DNA from 2 places in the Streptomyces sp. NPDC090045 genome. Region 1 is predicted to be linked to the other one. Evidence: riboswitches for the same ligand, from Rfam matches in the RefSeq annotation. Region 1 holds a riboswitch; the other holds the start of a gene.
What was found. A riboswitch is a leader RNA that binds a small molecule or an ion and turns the genes downstream of it on or off. The one in region 1 is predicted to bind guanidine.
Positions count from the first base shown of each region.

Region 2: it holds a riboswitch for guanidine, as region 1 does, so the genes downstream of both, ACIPYQ_RS00565 (multidrug efflux SMR transporter) here and ACIPYQ_RS38030 (Ohr family peroxiredoxin) in region 1, are expected to answer to the same signal.

Region 1 covers NZ_JBIVFA010000023.1:14,095-22,952, forward strand. Annotated here, with positions in the region: gene ACIPYQ_RS38010 (sensor histidine kinase) at 438-1,682, shown strand; gene ACIPYQ_RS38015 (response regulator) at 1,679-2,380, shown strand; gene ACIPYQ_RS38020 (alpha/beta hydrolase) at 2,738-3,880, shown strand; gene ACIPYQ_RS38025 (hypothetical protein) at 4,001-4,432, opposite strand; gene ACIPYQ_RS38030 (Ohr family peroxiredoxin) at 4,419-4,871, opposite strand; guanidine-III (ykkC-III) riboswitch at 4,946-5,007, opposite strand; gene ACIPYQ_RS38035 (AraC family transcriptional regulator ligand-binding domain-containing protein) at 5,062-6,072, opposite strand; gene ACIPYQ_RS38040 (type 1 glutamine amidotransferase domain-containing protein) at 6,335-7,111, shown strand; gene ACIPYQ_RS38045 (hypothetical protein) at 7,208-8,858, shown strand, end outside.
Region 2 covers NZ_JBIVFA010000001.1:120,505-129,362, reverse strand. Annotated here, with positions in the region: gene ACIPYQ_RS00580 (ABC transporter permease) at 1-373, opposite strand, end outside; gene ACIPYQ_RS00575 (ABC transporter permease) at 408-1,211, opposite strand; gene ACIPYQ_RS00570 (transglycosylase domain-containing protein) at 1,398-3,884, shown strand; gene ACIPYQ_RS00565 (multidrug efflux SMR transporter) at 3,901-4,221, opposite strand; guanidine-III (ykkC-III) riboswitch at 4,253-4,322, opposite strand; gene ACIPYQ_RS00560 (co-chaperone GroES) at 4,390-4,731, opposite strand; gene ACIPYQ_RS00555 (DUF3618 domain-containing protein) at 4,775-5,095, opposite strand; gene bcp (thioredoxin-dependent thiol peroxidase) at 5,201-5,668, shown strand; gene ACIPYQ_RS00545 (HNH endonuclease) at 5,813-6,466, shown strand; tRNA gene ACIPYQ_RS00540 (tRNA-Leu) at 6,478-6,552, shown strand; gene rdgB (RdgB/HAM1 family non-canonical purine NTP pyrophosphatase) at 6,610-7,224, opposite strand; gene ACIPYQ_RS00530 (hypothetical protein) at 7,232-7,612, opposite strand; gene rph (ribonuclease PH) at 7,729-8,454, opposite strand; gene ACIPYQ_RS00520 (PTS glucose/sucrose transporter subunit IIB) at 8,550-8,822, opposite strand.

The sequences.
Region 1 (8,858 bases):
CGCCCGCCGCAACCACTGGACACGGCAGGCAGGGCGGGCGGGGCGGGCGAACCTACGGGGGGTCCGCGCAATGCAGCATCCTCACGGGAGGCCAGCCGACACGGCGGGCAGCATGTGTGACAGCACGTCAGTGGAACTTCCCCCGTTGAGGGCAGGTCGCTGTCGTGGACCTGCTCCGTAGGTGTCTCGTCCCTCTGAAGAGCTACCTGCCGATGTGGCTCTCCAGCGGGATGCCGACCAGGGATGTGGCTCCGTAGTTTCGTTTGAGGATGAGCATTTGGATGGAAGGCGCCATGAACGAGTGAAACCAATCCGCACAGCTGAGTCGGGTGGCAGGCCACCTTCGTCACCGCGCCACCGTGTATCGGCACGTTCGCCGAAGGCCTCGCTTCCGGACCTGCCCCACCGGAGTGCTTGCGATGGCCGATAATGGACACGTGCCCGAGACGAACGCCGCGATGGCAGATCGCCCCAGCCTTCGCATCCTGCGGGCTGACCTCATCACCGCACGACCATTCCCTATGCCGCCGCTGGCCTGGCCCCGCTGGCTGCGCTGGCTGCCCCACAGCCTCGTGTGCCTCGCTGCCGTTCTGACGGCCACCGCGGCGGGCCCGACCGACCCGGTCTTGGCCGTCGGGCACGCGGCCATGCTCGTGGTGGCACTGCGATGGCCGGCGGCCACCTGGTGGCTGTCGATGGTCTTCGTCACCGGCATCACGCTGGCGTATCCACCCGCCCACAACGCTCAGATATACGTGTGGATGGTGCACGCCGGAGTCCTCTTCCTTCTCGCGCTGCGGGTGCGCTTGTTCTCCGTCATCACGGCGGCCGTGCTCAGCGGCGTGCTGGCTGTTCTGCTGAAGCTGTCCGGCGGTACCGTCGGCTCATGGAAGATGATCACCGGGGCCCTCGCGCTGTTCGCTCTGGCCGTGCTCATCGGAGCCGTGGTACGCGGCCGTCGCGAGGACCATGCCCGCCTCACCGAGCAAATCGCCGCCACGGCCCGGGAACGGGCGCTGCGCACTGTCCTGGAAGAGCGCACTCGGATCGCCCGCGAGCTGCATGACGTCGTGGCCCATCACCTGTCACTCATCTCCATCCAAGCCGATGCCGCGCCCTACCGGGTCCAGACTCCCCCACCAGAACTGGTCACCGAGCTGGCGTCGATCCGCGCGAACGCGCTGGAAGGGCTGGCCGAACTGCGCCGCATGCTCGGCCTTCTGCGATCGAACGGCCCCGGCGGCAGTGCGACCGGCACCAGCCCGCAGCCCTCGCTGGCGCAGCTCGATGGGCTGCTCGGCAACGTGCGAGCTGCCGGCCTGCACACCACCACCCGGACCGAGGGCACTGCCCGCCATCTGCCCCCGGGCGTGGAGCTGTCGGCCTACCGCATCATCCAGGAAGCCCTCAGCAACGTTCTGCGCCATGCCCCCGGCGCCGAGACCAGCATCGAACTCACCTACGCTCGCGATGCGTTGTGTCTGAGGGTCGTCAACGGTCCTGCCACGCTCTCCGCTGCCCCCATACCTGGTTCCGGGCACGGCGTCATTGGGATGCGGGAGCGCGCCGCCATGCTCGGCGGCGATTTCGCATGTGGCCCCACCCCCGACGGCGGTTACGAGGTCAGCGCGGCCCTGCCCGCCTCTCCTTCGCGCGCTGCCGGCAAGGAGATCCACGCATGACCATCCGCGTGCTCATCGCCGACGACCAGGCCATGGTCCGGGAAGCCTTCTCCGTCCTGCTCGGCGCCCAGCCCGACATCGAGGTCGTTGCCACCGTCGAGGACGGTACGCAGGCCGTCGCCAGGTCCGAGGAACTGGCACCCGACGTGATCGTGATGGACATTCGGATGCCCGGTCTCGACGGCATCGAGGCCACCCGTCAGATTACGTCCACCCCCGGAACGGCAACGAAGATCCTCATCCTGACCACCTTCGACCTTGACGAGTACGTCTACGAGGCCCTGCGCGCCGGGGCCTCCGGTTTCCTGCTCAAGGACGCCTCGGGCAGCCAGCTCGCGGAGGCCGTAAGGGTGGTGGCCCGGGGCGAGGCGCTGCTCGCGCCCGACATCACCATGCGACTCGTCGCGGAGTTCTCCCGCGTGAGTCCCGGCGCCAAGCCGCCGACCGGGGTGCGCATCGACGCCCTCACCGACCGCGAGACCGAAGTTCTCGCACAGGTGGCACAGGGCCTCTCCAACGCGGAGATCGCCCATGTGCTGGTCGTCGCCGAGGAGACGGTCAAGACCCATGTGGGCCGCATCCTGCGAAAGCTGCAGCTGCGCGACCGCACCCAGGCCGCCGTCTTCGCCTACGAAACCGGCCTGGTCACGCCCGGCAACGCTGCCCGCCGGACACCCTCGCTGCGAAGCACCCCGTAGACCGGCGTACCTCTACCGCTCCCAGCCTCTGGGCGGCCCCGGCCAGCAGCCGCATGCGGCAGTGCCTGCTGGCAGTTGGCCCGTCGCGTCCCGCAGCAGGGCTTGGGATCTCTCGTGCGGTCGTTCCTCATGTCTCGGGCGTAGCCCTGGAGAGCTACGCCGCAGGTTGGCCCCTCCGGGGGACGCGGGTCACCGGCCCTGAAAGCGAACCTTGTGATGTCCGTCCGGGAGCAGATCCGCCTCCCGCACTCCGCACTCTCAAGGAACGCAACCATGTCCGTAACCCAACGCCCGGCACCTGCCTCGCAGGCTACTTCTCCTGGCAGGACCAGGAGGTTTCTCCGTGTCGTTGTCGCCTTGATCGCCTCCGTCTTGGCCTTCCTGACGGCCGCGATCGTGCTGGGCGCATACGTTCCGGCCATACCCAAGGCCGGCGTGATCGGGCCGGTCATCGGCGGACAGTACCCCTTCCACCTGGCGATCCTCGCCCTGACCGGTGTGGCTCTGGGAATGCTGGCGTGGCGTAGCGGCCTGGTGCGCTGGGGTCGCATCCTCACCGCGGTGACCGCTCTGTCGGCCATCGCCGCACTGGTCATCAGCGGCATCCAGTTCGCCGCCGCACGCGACGCCGGTACGAAGGTCTCCTTCAGCCAGGTATTCACCCAGCTCGCCTACCCGGGCGGCGCCACGCCGGATATGACGCAGATCTATGCCACCCGTGACGGCGAGTCACTCGAAGCGGACATATACCTGGCCAAGAAGAGCCAGGGCCGCAGGGTGCCGGCCATAGTGCTCGCTCATGCCGGAGGCTTCCACACCTTCGACAAGAGCGACCTGCGGGGCACCGGCCGTTGGCTGGCGGACCACGGTGTGGCCGTGATAGCCGTCGACTACAGCCTGGCCTCCCCCGGCCGCCCCACGTGGGGCAAGGCACCGCAAGACCTCATGACCGCCCTTGGCTGGGTGCAGGACCACGCCGATCAGTACGGCATCGACACCTCGCGCATCTCACTGGGCGGGATGTCGGCCGGCGGCACGCTCGCCATGAACACCGCCTACCGCCTCCAGAACGGCACCCTGCAGGCCACCGGCGGTACCACCAGTACCGCCACCCCCAAGCCCCCGTACTCCGTCGTGGGCTTCTACCCCGGCACCGACGTCAGCACCATGTGGAAGGACGACATCGCCGGCACCCGTGAAGCCGCGGAACTCTTCACCGGCGGCACACCTGCCCAATACCCCGAGCGCTACCGCGAGGTCTCCCCCACCACCGACATTCAGAAGGGCCTGCAGCGCACCCTGCTCGTCGTGGGAGACCGTGACCGCAGCGCCCGCTCCGAAACCATCAGGGAGTTCGGCGCCTCGCTCCGGGCGCATGGCGTCGACAGCACGGTGAAGGAACTGCCCTTCGCCGAGCACGCCTTCGACGACGTCTACGGCAGCCTCACCTCCCAGACCAGCCGCCAGATCCTCCTCGACTTTCTCGGCAGAGAGGCGTGACACGTGACATCGCCATCCGGGACTGCGCTTGCCTGACCGTTCAGCCACCGGCCCAGCTCAGCAGGTGTGGGCACCGGCAATGCCGCTCATGGCGGTCGCCGCACCCCCACCGCGGGGAGGTCACAGGCGCCAGTACGTCCCCGCGCGGGAATCGACGTGCACGACGTGCCGGCCGACGCGCACCACGTGGTGGTCCGGGCCGGACCAGGAGCCTGTGGCGCCGGCTGCGGCGGGGAGCGGGGTCCAGATCTCCAGGAAGGTGCTGCCGTCCGGGTTGGTGCCCCGCTCGACGAGGTTCGTCCCCTCCCACCGGAAGGTGCCGGTGTCCTCGCCGGGCTCGCCGGTGAGGTGGTGGAAGTGCACCTGGGAGCCGTCGAAGGACGTCGTACCGGCGAAGCCCCGGCTGTCGGCGTAGTACGACCCCGCCTGCAGCCACACCACTTCCCGGTCCTCCACCAGGGGTCCGCCGTTGCGGCTGATGCCGCGCCGCAGCCAGGCGCCGTGATCGGGTACCGGGACGCCGTCCACCGGCACCGGCTCAGGACCGGTCATCGGTGGCGGGGTCGTCCACGGCCAGGAGCGTCAGCGGTACGTTGCCGCGTACCGCCTGCGCGTACGGGCAGACCGCGTCCGCCCGGTGCAGCAGGGGCTCGAGGTCCGCCGCCCGCCACCCGGGCAGGCTGACCGTGAGGGCCACCGCGAGGCCGTAGCCCGCGGGCGTGTCCGTAGTGCCGAGCTGCACTTCGCAGGCCACGTGCGCGGCGGAGGCATCCGCCCCGAACTCGGCGGCGACCTCCGCGAGTGCGGAGGTGAAGCAGGCGGCGAAGCCGGCCGCGAACAGCTGCTCGGGGTTGGTGGTGCCGGGTACCTTCTTGCGCGGCGGGGCGAGGCGGACGTCCAGGCGCCCGTCGTCCGTGCGGACGGATCCGGTACGGCCCCCGGCGGCATGTGCGGTGGTCCGGTACAGGCTGCGGGTGAGTGGCACGGTCATGGGTTCGGCCCATCCTGCTCGACGCGGACGCTGCCCGGGTGCGGACAGCGGACGGCGCTGCTCGTGCAGCACCTCGCGCGTCGTCGTGCGTAACCGGGTACGGCGCATCTCGTCCGGGGCCTTGGATCCGGCCGCCGGACAATCTAGCAACGGTGACAGCTGGCCGGGGCCTCGGACGCGGTGAACTTCCTCACCCGCTGGACTTGGGTGGCCGGTACCGGCTGCGGTAGGCCCCGGGCGGCATGCCCTCCCACCGGGTGAAGGCCCGGACCAGGGCCGTCGCGCCGCTCAGACCGACGAGGGGAGCGATCCGGTCCAGCGGCAGGACCGTGGTCTCCAGCAGTCGCCTGGCCCGGCCGTGGCGGGCGGTGTCGAGGAGCGCCCGCCATGACGTGCCCTCGGCGTGCAGGGCCCGGCGCAGGGTTCGGACGCTGAGGTTGAGCTCCTTGGCGGGGCCTTCGGGGCCCGCGTCCTCGAGCGCGGCCCGCTCCAGCCACTGCCGTACGCGCTCGGCCACGGTCGCGGCGGCGGCTGCGGACAGCTGGTGCAGGAGTCGGTCGGCGTAGGCCCGGTGCAGGGCGTTGAGCGCGGGATCGTAGAGGGGCCGGCGCCTGTCGAGGTCCTCGCCGGCGACCGTGATCGCGTTCTCCGGGGCGTCGAAGGTGACGGGGCAGCCGAGGACACGGGTGTAGGGCTCGGCCGAGCCCGCGCGGGGGTGGGCGAACGACACGGCCAGGGGCGCCCAGGCGTCGCCGGCGATCCAGCGGGCTGCCCGCACCATGCTGCTGACGACCGCCTCCACCTGTTGGGGGCGCATGGCGGCCGGGCCGACGGTCGGCCGGTAGCAGATCCAGCCGATGCCGCCGCGACGGCGCAGGGTCACCGTGCCCGCCTGGCTCACCAGGGGGTGGTAGCGCTCGGCGGCCAGCGCCGCGTCCGCGAGGCTGGCGCAGGTGAGGACGAGGTGGCCCAGGATGTGCAGGCCTTCGGGCCGGATCCGGTCGCCCACGAGGAGCCCGGTGTGCGGGCCGGCGTCCCGGGCGTCGAGCACCTCGTCCCACAGGGCGCGCATCTCTCCGTACTCCAGCCGGTCCGTGGGCAGGGCCCAGGAACCGGACGGCCCGCCCTTGCCCTTTCCCGTCGCGCTCAGGACGGCGAGGGCGTACGACGCGGTGACGGAGGGCGACTCGGGGGTGGACACGGCCGCCAGTCAATGCGGGCACACCACCCCCGTCAATACCGTCCGCCGCGGCGAGACGACCGCCGGGGAGGGTTCGGAAGTCAACGCATTGGCCGCCCGAGTGAATGACGGGGCCGCGGGCGGCTCCTAAGGTCGGCCTTCGGACACCGAGGGGATCAGGGTCCCTCGGGACGCCGGGACGCCGGGATGCCGGGGAATCCGGAGCATCCAGGGAAGCCGGGGAAACGTGCTGCCCTGATCACCACCGCCAGAGGAGTGCTCCGTGATTCTCTTCCTGCTCCCCGCAGGCGACTACGACCCGACCGAGGCGGCGGTGCCCTGGGCCGCATTGCGGGACGCAGGCTTCGAGGTGCGGTTCGCAACCCCCGGCGGGAAGGTCGCGCTCGCCGACCCCCGACTCACGGACCTCGGCTTCTCCTGGCTGTCGCCCTGGCTGATGACCCGCCGCGCCGAACTGGCCGCCTACCGGCGCCTCACCGAGGACCCCCATTTCCTCGCCCCCGCATCGTACGCGGATGTCGACCCGGCCGAGATCACGGGCCTCTTCGTGCCCGGCGGCCACGCCTCGGGCATGCGGACGCTGCTCGAGGACGCCACCGCCCAGCAGCTGTTCGCCCGGATCTTCACCCAGGGTCTGCCGGTCGGGGCCGTCTGCCACGGCGTACTGCTCGCCGCCCGCGCCAAGGATCCCGCCACCGGGCGCTCGGTCCTCCACGGCCGGCGGACGACAGCTCTCACCTCCCTGCTGGAGTTGACGGGGTGGAACCTCACGCGTCTCTGGCTGGGGCGCTACTACCGCACGTACCGCACCACCGTGCAGCAGGAGGTCACCGCGGCCCTCGCCGATCCGCGCCACTTCCTCGCCGGCCCTCCGCTGCCCGTCCGCGACACCGCCGCGCGGCCCGGACGCGGCTTCGCCGTCAGGGACGGCAACTACGTCTCCGCTCGGTGGCCCGGCGACTGCCACCGCCTGGCGGCGGAGTACCTGGACCTGGTCCGCGCCCATGCGGCGGGAGCGGTGCAGCACCACTCGGGGTGAGCCCGGCCCCCACCACCGCGCTGGCCGGTGGCCGGCGCCCGATGACCATCTCCGCAGTGTCATGAACGCCTCGTGAAAGAGATGGGAGGGATGGGGATGAACCGACGAAGAGCTTTCGGACGAAGCCGCTACCTGTTAATCGGCCTGGTCCTCGCGATGGTCACCCTGGTACTCGGCCCCTCGGCCGCCGGCGCGTCTGCGGGCCCGCAGTGGTGGGAGCCCGTGGCGCGCCCGGCCCCGGACTCGCAGGTCAACGTCACCGGGGAGCCGTTCACCGGGACCGACGCCCGGGGCCGGGTCCGCGGATACGTCGACGCACACGTCCACTTGATGTCCAACGAGGGCTTCGGCGGACGGCTGGTCTGCGGAAAGGTCTTCTCCGCTGCAGGGGCGGCGGACGCCCTCAAGGACTGCCCGGAGCACTACCCGAACGGCGTCCTCGCCCTCTTCGACATGATCACCAAGGGCGGTGACGGCCGGCACGACCCGAACGGCTGGCCGACCTTCGCAGACTGGCCGGCCCATGACTCCGCCACCCACCAGCAGACCTACTACGCCTGGGTGGAGCGGGCCTGGCGGGGCGGCCAGCGGATCCTGGTGAACGACATGGTCACCAACGGGGTCATCTGCTCGCTGTACTTCTTCAAGGACCGCGGCTGCGACGAGATGACCGCGATCAGGCTCCAGATCCAGAAGACGTACGAACTCCAGGCCTACGTCGACGCCATGTACGGCGGGGCGGGCAAGGGCTGGTTCCGGGTCGTCACCGAGCCCGACCAGGCGCGCAAGGTCATCCAGGAGGGCAAGCTCGCCGTCGTCCTCGGGGTGGAGACCTCCGAACCGTTCGGCTGCAAGCAGGTGCTGGACAGCGCCCGCTGCACCATGGCCGACATCGACCGCGGCCTGGACGAACTGCACCGGCTGGGCGTGCGCAGCATGTTCCTGTGCCACAAGTTCGACAACGCCCTGTGCGGAGTCCGGTTCGACTCGGGCACCCAGGGCATGGCCATCAACGCCGGTCAGTTCCTGTCGACCGGGACCTTCTGGAGCACGGAGCCCTGCCCCGGCCCCGAGCACGACAACCCGATCGGCTTCGGGCTCACCGCCGGGCCGGCCGAGCACACCAGCAAGACCAGCAGCACCGGCAGCACCGGCAGCACCGGAGCGTCACAGGCACCAGCGCAGGCGGAGGCGGAGGCGCGGATCCGGGGCGCCCTGCCGGAAGGCGTCGAACTCCCGCAGTACGGCAACGCCTCCTTGCAGGCAGCGCAGTGCAACCGCCGCGGCCTGACCTCGCTGGGCGAGTACGCGGTGCTGGGCATGATGAAACGCAGCATGATGCTGGAGATCGACCACATGAGCGTCAAGGCGGCGAACCAGGCGCTGCGCGTGCTCGAGGCCGAGCGCTACCCCGGTGTCCTGTCCACGCACGGCTGGATGGACGAGAACTGGACCGAGCGCGTCTACCGCCTGGGCGGCTTCATCACCGGCCACATGTACGAGGCTCCCGCGTTCACCGCCGAGGCGCGCGAACACGCCGCCCTGCGCACCAAGTACGGCGCCGGGTACGGCATCGGCACCGACATGAACGGCTTCGCCTGGCTCCCCGGCCCCCGCGCCGCGGCCGGAAACCCCGTTCGGTACCCCTTCCGCAGCCCCGACGGCGGCTCGGTCCTCGACCGGCAGGTCACCGGCTCGCGCGTCTGGGACGTCAACACGGACGGCGGCGGCACCCACTACGGCCTCG
Region 2 (8,858 bases), on a different contig from region 1:
GGGCGCCGATCCGGTCGGTGTTCCCCATCAGCAGGTCCGCCAGGCCGAGGGAGGCCGAGCAGGACCCGTACAGGAGGGCGATCTCGGGCAGCGTGAAGCCGCCGAGGGCGTCCACGTGGGAGAACATGATGAAGATCGCGACGAAGTCGAGGAGGGTGATCGCCGCGTTCCCGAAGGCGGCGAGCGCGAAGGACGCCCGGTACGTCATCGTCGACCGGATCCACATCGTCACGATCAGCCCGTAGCCGCGCAGCCCCTCACGGGCCTCCCGCACCCGGTCGCGGCCGCCGCGCGGACCCGCCCCCAGCGCCGTCAACTCCCGTCCCGGCACCGCCTCGACGGTCCCGGCCGCCACGGTCCCCGCCGCCTCCACCGCCTCAGCCTCAGCCTCAGCCTCAGCCTCAGCCTCAGCCACCCTGGACCACCACCTTCCGCGTCGCCGCCGACTGCAGCAGCCGTCCGGCGCCCAGCAGTACGAGCGCCCATCCGGCCTGGAAGCCCAGCGCCTCGGCCGCGCCCCCGGCCCCCGCGTGCTTGCCCAGCAGGACGTCCATCGGAACCTGCAGCATCGCCGCCCACGGCAGGACCCGCACGAACTCGCCGAAGGCGCCCGGGAAGACGGTCAGCGGCAGCAGCATCCCGGAGAAGAAGATCGAGACGACGGTGGCCATCATGTTGATCCCGGACCCGTCCATCAGCCAGAAGGCCAGCAGCCCCAGCAGGTAGCGCAGGGCGAAACTCACCACCAGCCCGAGCGTGACGGAGAGCAGGAACAGCAGCCAGCGCAGCGGATCGGCGGGCAGCGCCAACTGGAACGCCAGCGCCCCCGCCACCAGCGGGACCAGCCCGCGCCCAAGCAGCTGGAAGCCCGCCCGGCCCATGTCGGCCGCGAGCCACCACATCTGGAGGTCCGCCGGCCGGTACAGGTCGACGGCGATGTCGCCCGTGCGCACCCGCTCCTGGATCTCCTCCTGGAAGCCGCCGCCGATCAACGCCCCTGCGGCGAGCAGCGACTGGCTCACCCACACGAAGGTCAGGGCCTGTGCCTGGTCGTAGCCGCCGAGCCCCGGACGCTCGTCCCACAGCGCGATGTACGTGTAGGCGACGATGAAACCGAACGTGGTGTTGGTGAAGACCCCGGCCGCGGTCGCCGTCCCGTAGGTGGCGTACCGCCTGAACCCCCCTGCCGCGACCGCCAGGTAGAGACGCACTCTCCGGCGCACCGTATCCCTCCGTTTTCCACGTCGTTCCTACGTCGGCCAAAGCGCGCGAGCTTAGTGCGGAGGGGCGATCCACGCGACCGATTTACGCCCGTCCGGAGCGGAAACACCGGCCATCGGGTAGACACCATGAGGTACAGAAGTGGATATTTTGAACGGCGTCGAGGAGTCCTGGAGATGAGCGACCAGTCACCACCCCCGGGCTGGACCCCTCGCGACCCGGACACCCCGCCCGAAGCACGGCAACCACGGGCGAACCAGGGGCCCCGCCGACCACCCGGTGAACGGCAGCCGGGGGACCGGCCGCAGCCCCGGCCGCAGCCGCAACCCGGCCCGCCCGCACCGGGGAAGGGGCCCCGCCGGAAGCGGACCGGCTGGCGCCGCCTCATCCCCACCTGGCGCATGGTCCTGGGCGCCGTCCTGCTCCTGGCCCTGCTCGTCGGCGGCGCCCTCATGGCCGGCTACCTGCTGGTCGACATCCCGCCGGCCAACGCCGCCGCCACCGCCCAGTCCAACGTCTATCTCTATTCCGACGGTTCCCAGATCGCCCGCGACGGCGAGGTCAACCGCGTCAACGTGCCGCTCTCCCAGATCCCGCGGACCGTGCAGGAGTCCGTACTGGCCGCCGAGGACCGGGACTTCTACTCCGAACGGGCGGTGGACCCCAAGGCGATGCTCCGCGCCGCCTGGAACACCGCGACCGGCAAGGGCACCCAGTCCGGCTCCACCATCACCCAGCAGTACGTCAAGAACTACTACCTGGGCCAGGAACAGACGATCAAACGCAAGGTCAAAGAGTTCTTCATCGCGATCAAACTCGGCCGCGAAAAGTCGAAGGACTACATCCTCGAGGGCTACCTGAACACCAGCTACTTCGGCCGCAACGCCTACGGCATCCAGGCCGCAGCCCAGGCCTACTACGGCAAGGACGTCAGCAACCTCACCACCGCCGAGGGCGCCTACCTCGCCACCCTCCTCAACTCCCCCAGCGCCTTCGACGTGGTCGCCCACCCCCAGAGCCGCCCCCGCGCCCTCGCCCGCTGGAACTACGTACTCGACGGCATGGTCAAGAAGGGCTGGCTGTCCGAGACCGAGCGCGCCGCGACGCAGTTCCCCGAGCCCGGCAAGGTCCGCGCGGCCGCCGGCCTGTCCGGCCAGCGCGGCTACCTGGTGGAGGCGATCAAGGACTACATCGTCGAGAACAAGATCCTCGACGACAAGACCCTCGCCGAGGGCGGCTACCGGATCACCTCCACCATCGACAAGCGCCGCCAGAACGCCTTCGTCGACGCCGTCGACGAACAGATGGTCGGCAAGCTCGACCCCGAAACGCGCAAGGCGGACCGGCTGGTGCGGGCCGGCGGGGTCTCCATCGACCCGGCCACCGGCAAGGTCGTCGCCATGTACGGCGGCATCGACTACACCAAGCAGTACGTCAACAACGCGACCCGGCACGACTACCAGGTCGCCTCCACCTTCAAGCCGTTCGTGTTCGCCTCCGCCGTCGAGAACGACTCCCGCACCCAGGACGGCCGCCGGATCACCCCGAACACCGTCTACAACGGCGACAACAGGCGCCCGGTCGTCGGCGGCCGGATCCGCTTCAACCCCGAGAACGAGGGCCAGGTCTCGTACGGGAACATCACCGTCAACACCGCCACCGACCTCTCCGTCAACGCCGTGTACGCACAGATGGTGGTCGACGTCGGCACCGGCAAGGTCAAGCGGACCGCCATCGACCTCGGCATCCCCGAGAACACCCCCAACTTCGTTCCGGGACCCGCCATGGCGCTCGGCACGATGCAGGCCAGCGTCCTGGACATGGCGCAGGCCTACACGACCCTCGCCGACCACGGCCGCCGCACCCCGTACACCTTCCTGGAGAAGATCACCAAGGGCGGCGACACGATCGGCCTGCCCGAGCGCACCCCCGTCCAGGCCATCAGCCGCGAGGCCGCCGACACCACCACCTCCATGCTGGTCAGCGTCGTGGACAACGGCACCGGTTCGGCGGCTCTCGCCGCCGGCCACCCGGCCGCCGGCAAGACCGGCACCGGCGAACTGGACCGCTCGGCCTGGTTCGCGGCCTACACCCCGAACCTCGTCACGGTCGTCTCGATGATGGGCCAGGACCCGGACACCGGAACCCTGCAGTCGCTCTACGGGGCCCTCGGCGAACCCCGTATTGGCGGTGGCGGCTATCCGGCCCGGATCTGGGCCGCGTACACGAAGACCGCCCTGGAGGGCACCGACCCCGTCGACTTCGACCTGGAACTCCAGCCGGGCGCGGCGCAGCCCCCGCCACCCTCCCCGGAATTCAACCCTCCGCAGGAGACGCCGGACGACGAGCTCACGCCCACGCCCCCGGTACGGCCGAGCCCGCCGACGGGCGGACAGACCGAGGGCGGCCGCGACAACGGCGGCCAGAACCAAGGGGGTCAGAACAACGGCGGCCAGAACCAGGGAGGACAGAACAACGGCGGTCAGGACAACGGAGGCCAGAGCCAGGGCGGTCAGGACAACGGGGGCCAGACGCAGGGCGGTCAGGACAACGGCGGCACCAGCCAGGGCACCCAGGGCACCCAGGGGGCGACGGGTACCCAGGGCGCCGACGGCGGGCCGGCCGATGGCCTGCGCCCTCCGCCGTCGGCGTTCCTCGAATGATCGCCGACCCGGGGGGTCAGTGACCGGAGGTCACCTTCAGCCCCACCACGGCGACCAGCAGCAGACAGATGAAGAAGATCCGGGAGGCGGTGACGGGCTCGCCCAGCACCGCCATGCCGAGCACGGCCGCGCCGGCGGCGCCGATGCCCACCCACACCCCGTACGCGGTACCGATGGGCAGGGTCTTCGCGGCGTAGGACAGCAGCACCATGCTGGCGACGATCCCGGCGCCCGTGAACACGCTGGGCCAGAGCCGGGTGAAGCCCTCGGTGAATTTCATGCCGATCGACCAGCCGACTTCGATCACACCGGCGACGACAAGAAGAACCCAGGCCATGACGGCACCTCCGAGACATCGAGCGATACGGGGTGCGTCGTCTTGTCGTACCCGGTACGGCGCGTCTCGTCGGGTTCTCCTCCACCGTAGCAAAGGGCAGCGAAAAGGGCCGGTGACAAAGGCCACCAGCCCTTTTCGGCTCAGCTCAGCTCGGTATCGCGCGCACGCTCACAGGTACAGGCCGGTGGAGTCCTCCGACCCCTCCAGCCGCTCGGCGGCCACGGCGTGCAGGTCCCGCTCGCGCATCAGCACGTACGTCGCGCCCCGCACCTCGACCTCGGCCCGGTCCTCGGGGTCGTACAGGACCCGGTCCCCGGGCTCGACCGTCCGTACGTTCTGCCCGACCGCGACCACCTCGGCCCAGGCCAGCCGCTTGCCCACCGCGGCCGTCGCCGGAATCAGGATGCCGCCGCCCGAGCGCCGCTCGCCCTCCGGCAGGTCGGACTTCACGAGCACGCGGTCGTGCAGCATGCGGATGGGCAGCTTGTCGTGGGTGGTGTTCTCGCTCACGACCCGAACCTACCTGCCCGCGCCCGTCCCGTGCCGCTCAGGGTCACGCGCGCCTGCGTCGTGCCGACAGGACAAGCACACCGACGAGGCCCACCGCGAGCAGGGCGACCGGCACGATCCGCTCGGGGCGCGGAGTCCCGTCGTCGTGGCGCAGGCTGTCCCGCAGATCCGTCACGACACGGTTCACCGTGGCGAAGGCCCGCCCGGCCGTGTGGTCGACGGTCGAGGCGACCTTGGCCCGCGCATCCCCGATGATCGTCTTCGGGTGCACGCGCACGCCGATCTCGTCGAGCGTCTCGGCGAGCTGCTCGCGGCGGCGGACGATGTCCGCCTCGATCTGTGCGGGAGTCCTGGCTTCGGGCACCGCGCTGCCTCCGTCGTCGTGGTCGGGTGGGGGGGTAGTCCCCGGTGAACAGTCTGTCAGCTTAGTCTCGAGACGTACCGATCCCCTCTTGAGGAGACTGTCCAGATGAGCGAGCGACTTCAGCCGGGCGACACCGCCCCCGCCTTCACCCTGCCCGACGCGGACGGCAACGAGGTCTCGCTCGCCGACCACAAGGGCCGCAAGGTGATCGTCTACTTCTACCCGGCCGCCCTGACCCCGGGCTGCACCAAGCAGGCCTGCGACTTCACGGACAATCTGGACGCCCTGGCCACGGCCGGCTACGACGTCATCGGCGTCTCCCCGGACAAGCCGGAGAAGCTGGCGAAGTTCCGCGAGAAGGAGAACCTGAAGGTCACCCTGGTCGGCGACCCGGAGAAGGAGACCCTGACGGCGTACGGCGCGTACGGCGAGAAGAAGCTGTACGGCAAGACGGTCACCGGGGTCATCCGCTCCACGGTGGTCGTCGACGAGGCGGGCAAGGTCGAGCACGCCTTCTACAACGTCAAGGCCACGGGCCACGTAGCCAAGATCATCAAGGACCTGAACATCTGACCCACCCGCGCCCGACGCAGCGGCCCGCCTCGAATCCGGGGCGGGCCGCTCCGCTTATCGGACGAAACCGGCCGTAACCGCCCGACCATCGGTCCGTTAGTCCGTACGAGGCCCGCACGCGCGGCCGAGGACGAGGGGGCAACGATGGCGGTCAGGTACACGCGGGAGCTGCTGGAAGAGGCAGCCCGCCAGACGAACAACTGGGACGACGCAGTCCAATGGTGTGGCGGCACCCCGAGCCCCGGCAGCAGGCGCTATCTGCGGGCGAAGATGCGGGAGGCCGGGGTCGACTGTTCTCATTTCCCGACGAAGTGGGCACGACACACGGAAGAGCGGCTCAGGGAGCTGGTGGCCGAGTCCGCATCCATCGCGGAGGTGGTCACCCGCCTCGGCATCAGCAACGTCGGGGGCAACCAGACCCACATCGCCCGCCGAGTCGCGACTCTCGGGATCGACACATCGCATTTCGGGGCTTCTCGGAGCCCTCGCCCAAGGGGAGCGCTGGGGCCGACGCTCTCGCTCAGGCAGCCACAGGACGGCAGGGTCCCGGGCGAACGGTTGCGGCGACAGCTGCTGAAGGCCGGCGTCCCGGATGAGTGCGCCGAGTGCGGCATCGGGGACGTCTGGCGCGGCCGCAGACTCGTCCTTGAGATCGATCACGTCAACGGCGACCGGCTGGACAACCGCCGGGGGAACCTGCGCTATTTGTGCCCCTCGTGCCACAGCCAGACTCCGACCTTCGCCAAGCCGTCGGGCAAGGCCATCCCTTCGCAACGAACTGCCGTCGACGACCAGTAAGGTGTTCGCACGGGTCCGTACCCCAGCTGGCCAGAGGGCGCCGGTTTAGGTCCGGTGTGTCGTGGGTTCGAGTCCCACCGGGCCCACGACGAACGGGCGGTGCTCCTCTCACGAGGAACACCGCCCGTCGGCGTATCCGCCCGTCAGGTCAGGAGGGCGCGGACGAACGGGACCAGGGCGCGGAAGGCCTGGCCTCGGTGGGAGATGGCGTTCTTTTCGGCCGGGGTGAGTTCCGCGCAGGTGCGGGAGTCGCCCAGGGGCTGGAGGATCGGGTCGTAGCCGAAGCCGCCCGTGCCGGACGGGGTGTGGCGGAGGGTGCCCAGGAGGCGGCCTTCGACGACGCGTTCCGTGCCGTCGGGGAGGGCGAGGGCGGCCGCGCAGAAGAAGTGCGCGCCGCGGTGCTCGTCCGCGATGTCCCCGAGCTGGGCCAGCAGGAGGTCGAGGTTGGCCTTGTCGTCTCCGTGCGTGCCGGCCCAGCGGGCCGAGAAGATGCCGGGGGCTCCGTTCAGGACGTCCACGCAGAGGCCGGAGTCGTCGGCGACCGCCGGGAGGCCGGTGGCCTGTGCGAGCGCGTGCGCCTTGAGGAGGGCGTTCTCGGCGAAGGTGACCCCGGTCTCCTTGACGTCCGGGATCTCCGGGTACGCGTCCGCGCCGACCAGCTCGTGCGGCAGGCCGGCTTCGGACAGGATGGCGTGGAGTTCGGAGACTTTGCCCGCGTTGCGGGTGGCCAGGATCAGGCGGCTGGGCGTCGAGGTCATGCGCCCATTATCCCGGGGTGCAGACCTTGGAGATCTCGCTGGCCGCGTCCGCGACCGGCTGGATGTCCGGGACGCTGTTGCCGCTCTCGATGGAGGTGCGGACGTTCTTCACGGCCGTGTTCATCGAGTCGATGGCCTTGCCCAGGTCGGCGTTGTCCGTCTGGTCGCCGATCTTCTTGAGGTTGGCCTCGATCTGGTCGAGCGCGTTCTTTGCGTCCTGCGGGCTGTTGCCGGCCTGGGAGACCGCCTGCTGGAGGTCGTTCGCGCCGTCGGTGATGGCCACCGCCGTGTTCGCGCAGTCCATCGCCGTGGAGATCGCGTCGCAGGAGGACAGGGCCGGGACGGTCAGTACGGCGGCCACGGCTATGGCCGCGATGCGGAGCTTCATGCGGTTCTCCCCGGGAGCAGGATTCGGATGCGTGGACGGGCGCACGGCTGTGACACCGTGCGCCCGTGTCTTGCTAGACGCCGGGCCGGGCCCGGCGGTTGCCGCCTCGGGTTCGCCTAGAGTTCGAGCGCGCCCAGCTGGATGGCTTCCAGGTCCGCGCAGCCGCCGGCGGCGAGGTCGAGGAGGGCGTTCAGTTCCTTGCGGTCGAAGGGCTCGCCCTCGGCGGTGCCCTGGACCTCGACGAAGCGGCCGTCGCCGGTGCAGACCACGTTCATGTCGGTCTCGGCGCGCACGTCCTCCTCGTAGCAGAGGTCGAGGAGCGGGACGCCGTCGACGATGCCGACGCTGACGGCGGCGACGGTGCCGGTGAGCGGCTTGCGGCCGGCCTTGATGAGCTTCTTCTGCTGGCCCCAGGCGACGGCGTCGGCGAGGGCGACGTAGGCGCCGGTGATGGCGGCGGTGCGGGTGCCGCCGTCGGCCTGGAGGACGTCGCAGTCCAGGACGATGGTGTTCTCGCCGAGGGCCTTGTAGTCGATGACGGCGCGCAGCGAGCGGCCGATGAGGCGGGAGATCTCGTGGGTGCGGCCGCCGATCTTGCCGCGGACGGATTCGCGGTCGCCGCGGGTGTTGGTGGAGCGCGGCAGCATCGAGTACTCGGAGGTGACCCAGCCTTCGCCGCTGCCCTTGCGCCAGCGCGGGACGCCTTCGGTGAAGGAGGCGGTGCAGAAGACCTTGGTGTCTCCGAAGGAGATGAGGACGGAGCCCTCGGCGTGCTTGCTCCATCCGCGTTCGATGGTGACCGGGCGGAGCTGTTCGGGCGTACGGCCGTCGATGCGAGACATGGCTCCGAGCCTAGTCCCTGCGGGGGAACGCGAAGACCCCGTCCGGGTGGTTCCGGGACGGGGTCCGCCGCGCACATGGCCCTAATGGGTCCGGGTCACATCATGTCTTCGATGTCGGCGGCGATCGGGTCGGCGTCGGTGCCGATGACGACCTGGATCGCGGTGCCCATCTTGACGACGCCGTGGGCGCCGGCGGCCTTCAGCGCGGCCTCGTCGACGAGGTCGGGGTTGACGACCTCGGTGCGCAGGCGGGTGATGCAGCCCTCGACCTCTTCGATGTTGTCGATGCCGCCGAGCCCGGCGACGATCTTCTCAGCCTTGGTGGCCATGTGTTTCTCCCTGAGTTCTACGAAGAACGACCTGCGCAATCCGCTTTGTCACGGTAACGCACGGTTGGCCCATCT